DNA from 4 places in the Pseudomonas sp. GW821-FHT01C01 genome. Region 2 is predicted to be linked to each of the others. Evidence: predicted binding sites of a transcription regulator. Region 2 holds the regulator's gene; each other region holds the start of a gene.

Region 1 (4,006 bases), on a different contig from region 2:
CCATCTTCTTCGAAGGTAGCGATGTTGGCGTCGAACAGCGAGTCGTCGGACTTGCGGCCAGTGACGATCACATTGCCCTTGTACAGCTTCAGGCGCACAACGCCGTTCACGTTGACCTGGGACGCATCGATCATCTGTTGCAGCATCAGACGCTCAGGGCTCCACCAGTAGCCGGTGTAGATCAGGCTGGCGTACTTGGGCATCAGCTCGTCTTTGAGGTGAGCCACTTCGCGGTCCAGGGTGATCGATTCGATCGCACGGTGGGCACGCAGCATGATGGTGCCGCCTGGGGTTTCGTAGCAGCCACGGGACTTCATGCCCACGTAGCGGTTCTCGACGATGTCGAGACGACCGATACCGTGTTCGCCACCGATACGGTTCAGGGTCGCCAGTACGGTGGCCGGAGTCATTTCGACGCCGTCCAGCGCGACGATGTCGCCGTTGCGGTAGGTCAGCTCCAGGTACTGCGGCTTGTCTGGAGCGTTTTCCGGGGAAACGGTCCAGCGCCACATGTCTTCTTCGTGCTCGGTCCAGGTGTCTTCCAGCACGCCGCCTTCATAGGAGATGTGCAGCAGGTTGGCATCCATGGAGTATGGGGATTTTTTCTTGCCGTGGCGCTCGATCGGGATCGCGTGCTTCGCGGCGTAGTCCATCAGCTTTTCACGGGACAGCAGGTCCCATTCGCGCCACGGAGCGATCACTTTCACACCTGGCTTCAAGGCGTACGCACCGAGTTCAAAACGAACCTGGTCGTTACCTTTGCCGGTGGCGCCGTGGGAAATGGCGTCAGCGCCGGTTTCGTTGGCGATTTCGATCAGACGCTTGGCGATCAACGGACGAGCGATGGAAGTACCCAGCAGGTACTCGCCTTCGTAAACGGTGTTGGCGCGGAACATCGGGAAAACGAAATCGCGCACGAACTCTTCGCGCAAGTCGTCGATGTAGATCTCTTTGACGCCCATGGCCTGAGCCTTGGCGCGTGCAGGTTCGACCTCTTCGCCCTGACCCAGGTCAGCGGTGAAGGTCACCACTTCACAGTTATAAGTATCCTGCAGCCACTTGAGGATCACCGAAGTGTCCAGGCCGCCGGAATACGCCAGAACGACCTTGTTTACGTCCGCCATGCCATCACTCCACGGGGTTCTACGGAAAGCCGTGAAGTCTACCGCTCATGCAGGATAATTTACAGAGGCGCGACAGCTTATGACGACAAAGCGACAGAATCTGTCGAGAGGGCGACGATGATCGAAGAGTCAGGAAGTTGCCGAAGTGGCCGCTTTCGTCGCCTGCGGGGCGACTTGTTCCGTTGGTGCTCCCCGCTCCAGGCGTACCGCTACACGACGGTTCTTGGCGCGGTTGGCGTTGTTGGTATTAGGCGCCAGCGGATAACGCTCGCCGTGGAAACGCAGGGTGATTTGCGACTCCTGGATGCCGTTGGCCTTGAAGAACTCCATCACTGCCAGCGCCCGGCGCCGCGACAGGTCGCGGTTGGTCAGGCGGTTGCCGCTGTTGTCGGAGTGACCGTCGAGCTCGATGTGATTGACCGTCGGATCGGCCTTCATGTACTCCAGCATCACCTGCAGCTTGGCCTTCGCCGCACTGTCGAGTTCGATTCCGCCGCCGGGGAAGCCGATTTCGGATTGCTTCACCTGCTCGAAGTTCTGCGGCAACAATTTGGCCACGCAACCCTGGTAATCGGCAAAGGCTTTATTGAACCTGACCGGCAACAAACGCACTTCCGAGACCCGGCCATCCCCCGAAGAGTGGCGAACCAACGGGCTGCGACCGTCCATCAGACCGCTGATCAGGCGTCCGGCCTGAACCTGTGAACTGTTGAACAATACGTTGCCGCTGCCAATTCTCACCGTGCCCAGATTGATATCGTCACGCCCCGGTTGCCACGGTGCCGCAGCGGCCAGCAAGGTCGCCGATCCGCCGCCGATCATCGGGTTGTAGGTTTTCAGACGAAAAGTCGCCTGCTCGCCGGCACGACGCACGAACTCGCCCGAACCGAAGTCGGTAATCGGCTGCGTCAGACGGCATTCGAACTTGTCACCTTCGACCGTCCACTCAATGTTCTCCAGACGGGTCTGGAAAGTGAGCGCCATTACCGGAAGGCTGGCAAACACACTGAGCAAGGCTAAATAACGCTGGCGCACGGGAGGCTCCACTGGCTTCTACAACAAAAAGACCGACACACACATGTTTACGGCATACCTGTTGGATATCGGAAGCTTCCTGCAAAACTTGATAGCGAGTGCCTGCAAGAGTCTTTTCCGGTAGCATTCCCTTGAGTTTGACCCGCCTGGAATCCCCTCATGTCCGACCGCCTGACCCTGCTGCGTCCCGACGACTGGCATATTCATCTTCGCGATGGTGCCGTGTTGACCAATACCGTCGCGGATGTCGCGCGCACCTTTGGCCGCGCCATCATCATGCCCAACCTGGTTCCACCGGTGCGCACCGCGGCCGAAGCCGACGGCTATCGCCAGCGGATACTCGCTGCCCGCCCGGCCGGCAGCACGTTCGAGCCGCTGATGGTCCTGTACCTGACCGACCGCACCCAGCCTGAAGAAATTCGCGAGGCCAAGGCCAGCGGATTCGTTCACGCCGCCAAGCTGTACCCGGCCGGCGCGACCACCAACTCGGACTCTGGCGTCACCAGCATCGACAAGATCTTCCCTGCACTCGAGGCCATGGCCGAAGTCGGGATGCCGTTGTTGGTTCACGGTGAAGTCACCCGTGGCGATGTCGACGTGTTCGACCGCGAAAAAATCTTCATCGATGAGCACATGCGCCGTGTAGTCGAACGTTTCCCGACTCTCAAAGTGGTTTTCGAACACATCACCACTGCGGACGCCGTGCAGTTCGTCAACTCGGCTTCGGCCAACGTAGGCGCGACCATCACTGCTCACCACCTGCTGTACAACCGCAACCACATGCTGGTAGGCGGGATTCGACCGCATTTCTATTGCCTGCCGATCCTCAAGCGCAATACGCACCAGGAAGCCCTGCTCGACGCCGCCACCAGCGGCAGCGAGAAGTTCTTCCTCGGTACCGACTCGGCGCCCCACGCCCAGCACGCCAAAGAGGCGGCCTGCGGTTGCGCCGGTTGCTACACCGCTTATGCGGCCATCGAGATGTATGCCGAAGCCTTCGAACAGCGCAATGCGCTGGACAAGCTCGAAGCCTTCGCCAGCCTCTACGGCCCCCGGTTCTATGGTCTGCCGGCCAACACCGATCGCATCACCCTGGTCCGCGAAGAATGGACCGCCCCCACCAGCCTGCCATTTGGCGAGCTGACCGTTATCCCGCTGCGCGCCGGTGAAAAACTGCGCTGGCGCCTGCTGGAGGAACACGCGTGAGTGAAGACCATTTCGACGACGAACTGGAAGGCAATGGCGGCGGAGGCGGCCCTCGTCATCCAATGGCTGCCAGGTTCCGTGGTTACCTGCCGGTTGTCGTCGACGTAGAAACCGGTGGCTTCAACTCCGCGACCGACGCCCTGCTGGAAATCGCCGCGACCACCATCGCGATGGATGAAAAGGGTTTTGTTTACCCCGATCACACCTACTTCTTCCGTGTCGAGCCGTTCGAAGGCGCGAACATCGAAGCGGCCGCCCTGGAATTCACCGGGATCAAGCTCGATCACCCGCTGCGCATGGCCGTGAGTGAAGAGTCTGCCCTGAATGATATCTTCCGTGGCGTGCGCAAGGCTCTCAAGGCCAATGGTTGCAAACGGGCGATCCTGGTCGGGCATAACAGCAGCTTCGACCTGGGCTTCCTGAATGCGGCGGTTGCGCGCCTGGACATGAAGCGCAATCCGTTCCATCCGTTCTCCAGTTTCGATACCGCAACGCTCGCCGGCCTCGCGTACGGCCAGACCGTGCTGGCCAAGGCTTGCCAGGCAGCGGATATCGACTTCGACGGTCGTGAGGCTCACTCGGCGCGCTATGACACCGAGAAAACGGCAGACCTGTTCTGCGGCATCGTCAATCGCTGGAAA
Region 2 (4,006 bases):
TTCGTCGTCGGTAATGTCGGAGCTGTCGCCCGCCACTTTCGGCGCTTCCGGAGCAGCAGGTGCCGGGACCACCGCATCAATGGCGAACTGGCCTTTACCGTGCAACTGATCGAGCAACGACTCGAACTCGGCATCGGTGATTTCGTCGCTGGCAGCGGCATCGCTGGCAGGCACTGGAGCAACCGCCGGAGCCTCGGCCTGCGCCTTGACGGCGTTCAGCGAGTCCAGCAGTTGTTCGAATTCATTGTCGGTGATGTCGCCCGACTCGCTTTCAGCCACGGGCTCTTCAATCACTTCGGCGACAGGCGCCGGTGCGGCTTCGTCTGCCGATTGCGGCTCGGCCAGACGGGCCAGTGCCGCGAGCAATTCAGGTGTCGCAGCCGTGATCGGGCTGCGCTCGCGGACTTCGCTGAACATGCTGTTTACCGCGTCCAGCGCTTCGAGAACCACGTCCATCAATTCCGAGTCGACGCGCCGCTCACCCTTGCGCAGGATGTCGAACACGTTCTCGGCGATGTGGCAGCACTCCACCAGCTCGTTGAGCTGGAGGAAGCCGGCGCCCCCTTTTACAGTGTGAAAACCGCGAAAAATTGCATTGAGCAAATCCGCATCATCCGGACGGCTTTCCAGCTCGACCAGTTGCTCGGACAGTTGCTCTAGAATCTCGCCGGCCTCAACCAGGAAATCCTGAAGGATCTCTTCATCGGCGCCGAAGCTCATCAGGGGGGTGCTCCTAACAGGTCTAAAAACCTAAAATACCTAAAAGTCTAAAACCCTAGGCTGGATAGCAAATCGTCCACATCGTCCTGACCGGACACAACGTCTTCTCTTTTATCGGCATGAATCTGCGGACCTTCACCCTGAGAGAGATGTTTTTGTGGATCTTTTTCCGCAAGCATCGCTTCACGGTCATGTTCGATGCCCGCAAAGCGGTCCACCTGACTGGCCATCAGCACGAGCTTGAGCAAGTTGCTTTCAACTTCAGTGACCAACTGGGTCACGCGCTTGATCACTTGCCCTGTGAGGTCCTGGTAATCCTGGGCAAGCAGGATGTCGTTGAGATTGCCCGACACCGCACGATTGTCCGTGCCGCTGCGTGCCAGGAAGCCGTCGACCCGCCGGGCCAGCTCGCGGAACTCTTCCGCACCGACTTCGCGACGCATGAAGCGCCCCCAGTCCGTGCTCAAGGCCTGGGCTTCATCCGCCAGGCCATTGACCAGCGGCGTGGCACTTTCCACCAGATCCATGGTGCGGTTGGCCGCAGCTTCGGTCAGCTTGACCACATACCCCAGACGCTCGGTGGCATCGGTGATCTGCGACACCTCTTCGGCTTGCGGCATGTGCGGGTCAATCTGGAAATTGACGATCGCGCTATGCAGCTCGCGAGTGAGCTTGCCTACCTCCTGATACAGGCCGCGGTCACGGGTCTGGTTGAGCTCATGGATCAATTGCACCGCGTCGCCGAACTTGCCTTTTTCAAGGCTCTCGACCAATTCGACGGCGTGTTTTTTCAGGGTCGACTCAAAATCGCCCAATGAAGTTTCGTTATTGCCCATAGCTCCCCCGTGGCGCACTCATCAACCGATGCGTTCGAAAATCTTCTCGATTTTTTCTTTCAACGCCTGGGCTGTGAAGGGTTTGACCACATAGCCGTTAACGCCGGCCTGGGCCGCTTCGATGATCTGCTCACGCTTGGCTTCAGCAGTCACCATCAGCACCGGCAGGTGCTTGAGCTTTTCATCGGCACGCACGTGGCGCAGCAGATCGATACCGGTCATGCCAGGCATGTTCCAGTCCGTTACCAGAAAGTCGATGCTTCCGCTGTTGAGCACCGGAATGGCGGTAGTGCCATCGTCGGCCTCGACGGTGTTGGTGAACCCAAGGTCACGCAGCAGGTTCTTGATGATCCGCCGCATCGTTGAGAAGTCATCAACGATGAGGATTTTCATGTTCTTGTCCAATTCGACCTCCAAGCAGTCTTAAACGCGCCCAGCACCTGGACGCGCCATTTCAATCAATCCGGCAAAGCACTCAATGACTGTCTGGAGCACAACAGATCGGGACCGGCGCAGTTCAACACCACACCAGCCTCTTTCGCAGTGTCCCCCACACTGCCTTCAGCGCGCTCGCCACTCCCCCAAACGCCCCCGCAAACGGGCCGCGCACTGGCTGTGTAACTGGCTGACCCGAGATTCGCTGACCCCCAGGACCTCACCGATTTCCTTGAGGTTCAACTCTTCGTCGTAGTACAGCGCCAACACCAGTCGCTCACGCTCCGGCAAATTGGCAATCGCATCCGCCAGCGCAGCCTGGAAGCGTTCATCCTCCAGGTCGCGTGACGGCTCGAGATGAGCACTCGCGCCATCCTCGTGCAGCCCTTCGTGTTCGCCGTCCTGCAAGAGATCGTCGAAACTGAATAACCGGCTGCCCAGGGTGTCGTTCAAAATCCCGTAGTAATCATCGAGACTCAATTGGAGTTCGGCCGCAACTTCGTGATCTTTAGCATCACGGCCGGTTTTCGCTTCAATCGAGCGAATGGCGTCGCTGACCATGCGCGTATTGCGGTGAACCGAACGTGGCGCCCAGTCCCCCTTGCGCACTTCATCGAGCATGGCGCCGCGGATTCGAATGCCCGCGTACGTCTCGAAACTGGCGCCTTTGCTGGCGTCATATTTGGTCGACACTTCAAGCAGGCCGATCATCCCGGCCTGGATCAGGTCTTCGACCTGGACACTGGCCGGCAAGCGCGCCAGCAAGTGGTAGGCAATGCGTTTAACCAGCGGCGCGTAACGCTCGATCAGCTCGTACTGCGCATCACGCGCCGATTTTTTGTAGAGGTTGTAACCGCTGGCCGTCATAGAACAGGTCCTGCTGTCTGTTGCACCAGGCGCTCGACGAAAAACTCCAGGTGCCCGCGCGGGTTGGCGGGCAGCGGCCAGGTATCGACTTTCTGTGCGATGGCCTTGAACGCCAGCGAGCACTTGGAACGCGGGAAGGCTTCGTAGACGGCGCGCTGCTTCTGCACGGCCTTGCGCACGCTTTCGTCGTAGGGCACCGCGCCGACGTACTGCAGGGCGACGTCGAGGAAGCGATCCGTGACCTTGGTCAACTTGGCGAACAGGTTGCGCCCTTCCTGCGGGCTCTGGGCCATGTTGGCCAGGACACGGAAGCGGTTCATGCCGTAGTCGCGATTGAGCAACTTGATCAAGGCGTAGGCATCGGTAATCGAGGTCGGTTCGTCGCACACCACCAGCAGCACTTCCTGGGCTGCGCGAACGAAACTGACCACCGAGTCACCAATGCCCGCAGCAGTGTCGATCACCAGTACGTCGAGGTTGTCGCCGATATCACTGAAGGCCTGGATCAGGCCGGCGTGTTGCGCGGGGCTCAGATGCACCATGCTCTGAGTGCCGGATGCGGCCGGAACGATACGGATGCCGCCTGGCCCCTGCAGCAGTACGTCGCGCAGTTCGCAGCGGCCCTCGATTACGTCGGCCAGGGTACGTTTGGGTGTCAGGCCCAGCAGAACGTCGACGTTCGCCAACCCCAGGTCGGCGTCCAGCAACATGACGCGCCGGCCAAGCTCAGCCAAAGCCAGGGACAAGTTCACTGACACGTTAGTTTTCCCGACGCCACCTTTGCCGCCGGTCACCGCGATCACCTGTACGGGATGCATGCTGCCCATGTTATTTCTTTACCTTGTCTTGCATAGACGGAGGCCACATTACTGGCTGCGCGTTCGCAAACGGAACAATGCATGGCAGACCATCGATGTAGGTACAAAAACTGTTCATTATTACCTCAGCCAACCTGCTTGGTCGGGCTGTGGTAGATGTCAGCGAACATGTCAGCCATGGCTTCTTCGCTGGGTTCTTCCTGCATTTGCACACTCACGGCGCGACTGACCAACTGGTGACGACGCGGCAGATGCAAATCATCCGGAATCCGCGGGCCATCGGTCAGGTAGGCCACCGGCAGCTCATGACTGATGGCCAGGCTCAACACC
Region 3 (4,006 bases), on a different contig from region 2:
GAAGCGAACGCCGGCGAAGGTGGTGGAGATCTTTTCTTCGAAGTGCAGATAACGCAACTCGACCGGAGCGGTCATCTTGCCAAAGGGCAGTTCGGCGCTGAAACGGTCGTAAACCTGACCCAGTTGCAGGCTGCCAGTGATGTCGCCGTCGAAGCGCAGTTTGCAGCCGGTAGCGGAAATATCGAGCAGCTTGCCGCTGATCGAAGTCTTGAGCTTTTCGCCGTCCAGGTTGACGTTGACCAGTTGTGCCAGCTTCAGCGCGGCGCGGAACGCATTACGGCGCTGGTGGTACACCACTTCATCGGGCAGGCTGCCGCGATAGCAGCGGCTGCTGCCGGATTCGTCGATGGTCAATTGGCCGTTGCTTTCCCAAGCGATGCGCACGCCTTCGTGGAAGCCTTCGACCTTGAACGGTTCGCCCGCCAGCAGGTAGCGCTCGCCATCGCGGGGGATCATTTCGTCCAGGGCCATCATGTTGCTTTCACGGTCCAGGTCCACCAGATAGCTCTGGAAGCGCTGGCTGCGCTCGTGGAACGTGATGATCAGCGGGTCATGGCTTTCGAGCAGCTGGCGCAGGTTGCCGGAGATTTCCAAGGGCGTGGAGAGCACCTTGGGTGGCTGCGGAGCATCATCCACGGATAAGGCATTGGACACGGTTAATCAATCTCCAGACAAAATTTGACTACGGCTAGCCAGCATTTTGCCAGCATCTTTCGCGTCTTGGATAGAGCGGGCTCTTCGACCGGCCTAAGCCTGACTGAGCGGGCGTGGCTTAGCAAGCTTGGAGAAGGTTCCGCTGGCATCGTAAAGCGCCGGGGTTTCACCGCCGGTAAGGATTTTCAGCTGGGTGGCTGTAGCGGCTTGCTGAGTGAGGATCGACTGGCCGTTGTTGGCGTTGATGGCCTGGCACTGGGCGATGAGATCGGTCAACACGTCACTTTGCGCCAGTAACTGGTCGCCAATGCTCGACTGGCCGGCCAGTTGCTCCAGGCCGTCGCGATTGGTCGGCAGGTTAAGACTGGCGAGAATTTCACTGCGCTTGCGGCCATGCTGTTCGAGCAAAACGACCAATGCCTGTTTCTGCGCCAGGATGTCCTCGAGCAATGGCATGTCACGACCATGCAGTGCCAGGGATTCGGTCTGCAGTAACTCCAGCAGGTGTTGCGCCGGAGCAAAGTCGTCGGTGATCAGTTGCAGTAAGTTAGTGTCGTGCATGGCTGGCCTTGGGTTTTAAGCGTCCAAAAGCCTGGCGCCGGCGGTGGCCTAGCGCTGGGCTTCGAAGTTGAGCAGTTTGCTGGCTACACGGTTGCTGTCGACTTTATAGCTGCCATCGGCAATCGCTGCTTTCAACTCGGCCACGCGGGCTTTGTCGACGGCAGGCTGATCGCGCAGCTTGTCAGTGACCTTCTGCAACTGTTGAGCCTCATTGCTGAGATGTACCGATTCCCCGCTTTTGACGGTACCGGCCTGTTCGGCCGCGGACTCCAGCGGCGCGGATTTGCCGGCTTCGGCGCTTTCCTTGCTGGCGCTGGTACGTGTACTGCCCGTAAGGGACGAGGAGCTGTTCAAACGGCTGAAATCGATGACCATGATAAAAAACCTCTGGGAATTTGGACGCTTGCCATGGTTTCGGCCATTCCCTGGAAAACTTTAGGCTCATTTGTCGATGAGCCGTGCGCGCGCCAGCGCTTGCCCTGCATGGAGCACAGTCTAGGGAACAGCCGGCGCAAGCGCCACATTCTGATGAACAGAGAACCTTACATGGACACTTCCACCTGCCCCGGCGCCGTGACCTGCGCCTTGATGACTCGCTGGGAATTGAGGTTTTTCACCCGGATCTGTTCTCTCAGGCTGCCGTTTGACAGGGCTTCGCCCGGCATGCGCACGCTGAGCGTACCGCTGCGGGCGGTGATCACCACCTGATCACCCTTGCGGATGACCTCGGCCTGTTCGATATGCACCAGGGTAATCACCTGGTCGGTGACCATTGGTCGGGTCAGTCGCTGGCCGATCGCCTGATCGAGGGCGGTCAGGTAGCCCTGGCCGATCAGGCTGATATCGCGCTCGCGCAGGACCACATCCCCAGGTTCGACAATGGCTGCGCGGCGCAGTGGCCGGGCGCTGGTCACGACATCGCGAAACAGGCGGACTTGAGCGGGTACGAAGACTGTCCAGGGGGATGCGCCCTCGCAGCGGACCTTGACCGTGACCCGGCCCAACGGCTTTGGACTCTCAAGCGTTGCTGTCAATTCCTTGTCGCACATGGGCATGTGCATGCGCGGATCGAGTGGGTTGACCTGGATTTCGTAGCGACCTTCCGTTTGACTGGTCGCCAGATAGTCTTCTACGGTGAATTCAAGAAAGCCCTGAGTGACGCCGATAAGCATGTCAGGCAAGGTAACCGCGTCAGCAAGGGCAGGGCTGCCAGCGTTGAACAGGCAAACGGCCGCCAGCACGCCGAGCAATTTGCGGTAGGGTGTGGTCAGGCGTCGGAAAAATGTCGGTTCTGTGTTCATAACGATTAAAAAAGCAAGCGCCGTGCCGTTTAGTGATGAAGGCGCGTCGCAACAACACTTGGCGTTGGTGTAGGAGTCTGGGCATGGCTGGTGTAATGGATTCGGTGAACCAGCGCACGCAACTGGTGGGGCAGAATCGCCTTGAGCTGTTGTTGTTCCGTCTCGACGGCCAGCAGCTGTACGGGATCAACGTATTCAAGGTTCGGGAGGTGCTGCAATGCCCCCAACTGACGTTGATGCCCAAGTCCAGTCCTGTCGTGTGCGGCGTGGCGAACATCCGGGGAGCGACCATTCCGATCCTTGATCTGGCAATGGCGACCGGCTCCGGTGCTTTGAAGGACAAGAACAATCCCTTCGTGATCATCACGGAGTACAACACCAAGACCCAGGGTTTCCTGGTTCGCTCGGTGGAACGCATCGTCAACATGAACTGGGAGGAGATCCATCCGCCACCCAAGGGCACCGGACGCGATCACTACCTGACGGCGGTGACGCGGGTCGACAATCAGTTGGTCGAAATCATCGACGTCGAGAAAGTGCTGGCGGAAGTGGCGCCGACGCCGGAAGCGATTTCCGTGGGTGTGGTGGATGTCGAAACCCAGCACAAGGCGCTTTCGTTGCGTGTGCTGACGGTCGACGACTCGTCGGTGGCGCGCAAGCAGGTCACGCGTTGCCTGCAAACGGTCGGTGTCGAAGTGGTGGCGTTGAACGATGGTCGGCAAGCGCTGGACTACCTGCGCAAACTGGTCGACGAGGGCAAGAAACCGGAAGAAGAGTTCCTGATGATGATCTCCGACATCGAGATGCCGGAGATGGACGGGTACACCCTGACGGCGGAAATCCGCAACGACCCGCGCATGCAAAAGCTTCATATCATCCTGCATACTTCGTTGTCGGGGGTATTCAATCAGGCGATGGTCAAGAAGGTCGGTGCCGATGACTTCCTGGCCAAATTCCGTCCTGATGACCTGGCATCCCGGGTAGTCGACCGGATCAAAGCAGCAGATATCAGCTAGGGGCCTGCGCCCCTGGCAGTCACCACGATTTAAGAGGCGGCATCATTGTCTACGGGTAATTTGGATTTCGAACAGTTCCGGGTATTCCTGGAAAAAGCCTGTGGCATTTTGCTCGGTGAAAACAAGCAGTACCTGGTCTCCAGCCGTCTCAACAAACTGATGGAACAGCAAGGCATCAAGTCTTTGGGAGAGTTGGTTCAGCGCATGCAGACCCAGCCGCGCAGCGGTTTGCGCGAGCAGGTGGTGGATGCCATGACCACCAACGAAACCCTGTGGTTTCGTGACACTTACCCGTTTGAAGTCTTGAAGAACAAGGTCCTGCCCGAAGCGATCAAGGCCAGTCCCGGCCAGCGCCTGCGTATCTGGTCGGCGGCGTGCTCGTCGGGCCAGGAACCGTATTCGCTGTCGATGTCCATCGATGAGTTCGAACGGGTCAACATGGGCCAGTTGAGGATGGGTGTACAGATCGTTGCC
Region 4 (4,006 bases), on a different contig from region 2:
CGAGCCGATCAGGGTGTGCGATGACGACGCCGGCAGCCCCAGCCACCAGGTGCCGAGGTTCCACAGGATCGCAGCGATCAACAGGGCGAAGATCATCGCGAAACCGGCGGACGAGCCGACTTGCAGGATCAGCTCCACCGGTAGCAGGGCGATAATGCCGAACGCCACCGCGCCGCTGGACAGCAGCACCCCGAGGAAGTTGAAAAAGCCGGACCAGACCACCGCGACGTTTGGCGGCAGCGAGTTGGTGTAAATCACCGTGGCCACCGCGTTGGCAGTGTCATGGAAGCCGTTGACGAACTCAAAACCCAGGGCGATCAGCAGTGCCACGCCGAGCAGTAGAAACGGCGTCCAGGTGGTCACCACCGTGCCGAGTTCGTTCATGTCGTGCATCAGGCTGTAAGCGGTGAACAACAAGCCGATGGCCAGCACGGCAAAAAACACCACGATGGTGAGCAGACCGGGTTTTTTGTCGAATTGCGGTTTGGCGCTACCGGCGGGCGCCGGGGCGGCGGTGAAGGAGGGGGTAGCCATCACGGACATTCCTGAGGAGGGAAGGAGTATCAGTGATAATCGTTGCCAATTGTTACAGGGAGACTGCTTTGGATCAGTGTTTGGGTATTTCGCAGCCCACTGATCTGAAGTCGAACACTTAACCCTGTAGGAGCGAGCTTGCTCGCGATAGCGTCCTGACAGCCAACATTTATGTTGGATGAACTGACCTCATCGCGAGCAAGCTCGCTCCTACAGAGTTGCTGGGATGTTCAATAATCCTGCTGCTTGCGAAACGCCCAGCGCCCGGCAATCACGGTAAAGGTCGCGACCAGCGCCACCAGGATCCAGAAACCTTCCGGATCACCGGCCAGCGGAATGCCGCCGACGTTCATGCCGAAAAAACCGGCGATGATGTTGATCGGCAGCGCCAGCACCGTCACCACCGTCAGGGTGAACAGCGTGCGGTTGGTCTGTTCGTTGATGTTGGCGGCGATCTCTTCCTGCAACAGCTTGATCCGCTCACCCAGCGCCGTGAGGTCGTTGATGATCAGCGCAAACTCCTCGGTGGATTTGCGCAGCTCCTTCACGTCTTCCTTTTGCAGCCATTGCGGCGGCCGGTTGAGCAGGCGCAGCAACGAGCCCGGCTCCAGCGCCAGCAGCCGTTGCAAACGCACCAGCACCCGACGATTGGCGCCCAGTTCCGCGCGGTTGGTCGACAGGCGCGAAGAGAGCAATTCATCTTCGATCTGATCCACACTCTGGCTGGTCTTGCGCACGATCTGGGTCAGCACTTCACCCTGGTCGCGCAGCAAGTGCACCAGCAGCTCCAGCGGGGAGCGAAAGCATTCCCGGGCCTTCACCGAGGAGCGCAGTTTGTCCACCGAGTGCAGCGGTTGCAGGCGGGCGCTGATGATCAGCCGGCTGCGGGCGCACACCCACAGCGTCGAGACATCCGACGACACCATGTTGCTGAGGTTGAACACCACGTCGTTGACCACCGCGAGCAGCGCCGAATCGACATGCTCAATGCGCGTCGAGCGCGAGCCTTCGTGCAGCGCTTCGAAAAATTCCTCGGGCAATTCCAGATGACTCTTCATCCAGCGTTCGCACGCGGCATGGGCGAGGTTCAGGTGCAGCCAGAGAAATTGCTCGTCGCTTTCCGGTTGTTGCAGGTACTGCAAGGCCTCGGCGGAATTGATTTCCCGACCGGCCTCGCCGGGGCGAAAGCTGAAACCGTAAAGCAGGCCGAACAGATCCGTGTCGCGATGGCTTTGATCGATGCTGTGGTTCATGAGGACTCGCAAGGGGAGGGCTCTACCGCTCTTGTGTAGCAGCTGGCGAAGCCTGCGTTCGGCTGCGCAGCAGTCGTGAAATCAGGCAATGCATTTCCATTGGAAGACCGCGTGTTCAAGTTGACGACTGCTGCGCAGCCGAACGCAGGCTTCGCCAGCTGCTACAGGACACGTTATGGCTGGTTTACAGGTTCACTTGAGCGGCATCATCGCAAGCAGGGATGACGTTTTTGTGACAGGTAAATAACGCCAAAAAATTGCTCTACCGGCGGTCGGAATTCTCTCAAGAACTGCTCTGGCACGCCGATCACGCTTGGGTTAAGTTGCGCGCCGCAGGCCTCGGCCGTGATCGCAGACAGGGATGTCCGGACACCTTCCACGCCTTACCGGGGCGTGCCTCATTCCTGTCATGAGTACCATCCGATGCTTTTGCAAAAGTCCCTGAGAGCGCAAATTCTCGCCCTGCTGAGCGGCAGCCTGCTGGCGATGCTGTTGATCGCCCTGGCGTGCTTTCACTTCCTGTCCAGCGGCGTGCAGAGCTACGCCAAGCTGATCGAAGGCCCGCTGCATACCTCGCAATTGATCGATGAAGCCAACCTGCAATTCAAGGTGCAGGTGCAGGAGTGGAAAAACGTCCTGTTGCGTGGCAAGCAACCGGCGGACCTGAGCAAGTACTGGGGGCAATTCGAAGACCGTCAGCGCGATGTGCAAAACATCCTCGGCGAACTGGCCGGGCAGAAGGGCATCGAGCCACAACTCAAGAGCCGCATCGAGCGCTTGCGTGACGAGCATCGCCAGTTGGGCGCGGCGTATCAGAAGGGCCGGGACGCGTTCGTGGCAGCGGGTGGCGATCCGACGGCGGGCGACACGGCGGTCAAGGGTGTGGACCGCGCGACCAGCGATCAAATGAGCGAGCTGGTCAGCGAGCTACGCAAGCAGGGCGCCGAGCAATCGACATTGATCAGTGCCAGTGCCGATCGCACAGTGTTGCTGGGGCTTGTTGTGATGCTGGTTTCGGGGCTGCTGATCGGCCTGCTGAGCCTGTGGCTGGTCAACCGCAACCTGGTCGAGCCGATCCGCAAACTGATCGAATACGTGGCGCAACTCAGCCAGGGCCGTTTTGCCGAGCGCGTGGCCAGCACCCGTCAGGACGAGTTGGGCAAACTGGCGATGGCCGCCAACACCCTGCGCGATTTCCTCGCTGAAACCTTCAGCCGTTTGCAGCGCAGCGCGTCGGATCTGGACAACGCCAGCGGTGAGTTGAACTCGATTGCCACCGTGATGGCTGGCGGTACCAACGAGCAGTTCAACCGCACCGACCAGGTGGCCACGGCGATGAACGAAATGTCCGCTACCGCACAGGAAGTCGCCCGTCATGCCGCCGAAGCGGCGCGGGCCGCCGACGATGCCGACCAGTCTGCCCAGCAGGGCGAAAAAGTCATGCAGGGCACCATCCACACCATCACCCAGATGCGCGGCGAAATCGCCAACACCGCCACGGTCATCCGCCAACTGGAAACCGACAGCGGGCGCATCGGCAAGGTCCTGGAAGTGATTCGCGGCATCGCCGAACAGACCAACCTGCTGGCGCTCAACGCGGCCATCGAAGCGGCCCGTGCCGGCGAGGCCGGACGCGGTTTCGCGGTGGTGGCCGATGAAGTGCGCAGCCTGGCCCAGCGCACGGCGGCGTCGATCATCGAAATCAACCAGATTATCCAGACCGTACAGACCGGTGCAATCGAAGCGGCCCAGGCGATTGAAAGCGGTCAGGCGCGCAGCGAGCAAAGTGTCGAACAAGTGACCCAGGCCGGTGCCATGCTTGAACGCATCACCCTGGCCGTGGAAGCCATTCGCGACATGAACCGCCAGATCGCCACCGCTGCCGAAGAGCAAACCTCGGTGGCCGAAGACATCTCGCGCAACCTCACCGAGATCACCAGCATTGCCAGCACCAACCTGGACAACGTGCAGCGCACTGAAGCGGCAAGCAATAACCTGCACGGTTTGTCGGGGCAGTTGAACGAGGTGACGGCGCGCCTGAGCGCTTGAATCCAGGATGCACAAAAGCCGCACGACTTCTCAATCGTGCGGCTTTTGTGCGTTTCAGGATTAAGTGTCCTGTTTGTTTTTCAGGACCTTGCCGTTGGAGGCATCGATGTCCACGTCCCATTCGATGTTCTTGGCGTCACGCAGTTCGATTTCGTACTCGTAACCGTTGA

What was found. The regulator FliA, encoded in region 2, starts transcription of late flagellar genes. The targets are predictions, from matches to a motif close to CTAAAGTTTNNNNNNNNNNNGCCGNTAA.
Region 1: a site for FliA is predicted at 2,225-2,252, ahead of AC07XF_RS07975 (flagellar protein MotY). Genes of this name have one in related genera too.
Region 3: a site for FliA is predicted at 1,627-1,654, ahead of flgM (flagellar biosynthesis anti-sigma factor FlgM). Genes of this name have one in related genera too.
Region 4: a site for FliA is predicted at 2,070-2,097, ahead of AC07XF_RS24705 (methyl-accepting chemotaxis protein). Genes of this name have one in related genera too.

The regions. Positions count from the first base shown of each region.
Region 1 is NZ_JBWKXF010000008.1:62,240-66,245, reverse strand. It holds gene AC07XF_RS07980 (argininosuccinate synthase) at 1-1,124, opposite strand, end outside; gene AC07XF_RS07975 (flagellar protein MotY) at 1,254-2,159, opposite strand; gene pyrC (dihydroorotase) at 2,319-3,365, shown strand; gene rnt (ribonuclease T) at 3,362-4,006, shown strand, end outside.
Region 2 is NZ_JBWKXF010000009.1:91,540-95,545, reverse strand. It holds gene AC07XF_RS09000 (chemotaxis protein CheA) at 1-720, opposite strand, end outside; gene AC07XF_RS08995 (protein phosphatase CheZ) at 768-1,556, opposite strand; gene AC07XF_RS08990 (chemotaxis response regulator CheY) at 1,578-1,949, opposite strand; gene fliA (RNA polymerase sigma factor FliA) at 2,118-2,858, opposite strand; gene fleN (flagellar synthesis regulator FleN) at 2,855-3,685, opposite strand; gene flhF (flagellar biosynthesis GTPase FlhF) at 3,802-4,006, opposite strand, start outside.
Region 3 is NZ_JBWKXF010000020.1:59,557-63,562, reverse strand. It holds gene AC07XF_RS14595 (flagellar regulator YcgR PilZN domain-containing protein) at 1-654, opposite strand, end outside; gene AC07XF_RS14590 (flagella synthesis protein FlgN) at 748-1,215, opposite strand; gene flgM (flagellar biosynthesis anti-sigma factor FlgM) at 1,264-1,590, opposite strand; gene flgA (flagellar basal body P-ring formation chaperone FlgA) at 1,758-2,516, opposite strand; gene AC07XF_RS14575 (chemotaxis protein CheV) at 2,600-3,532, shown strand; gene cheR (protein-glutamate O-methyltransferase CheR) at 3,578-4,006, shown strand, end outside.
Region 4 is NZ_JBWKXF010000056.1:18,063-22,068, forward strand. It holds gene AC07XF_RS24695 (inorganic phosphate transporter) at 1-534, opposite strand, end outside; gene AC07XF_RS24700 (transporter) at 765-1,787, opposite strand; gene AC07XF_RS24705 (methyl-accepting chemotaxis protein) at 2,211-3,836, shown strand; gene AC07XF_RS24710 (PepSY domain-containing protein) at 3,897-4,006, opposite strand, start outside.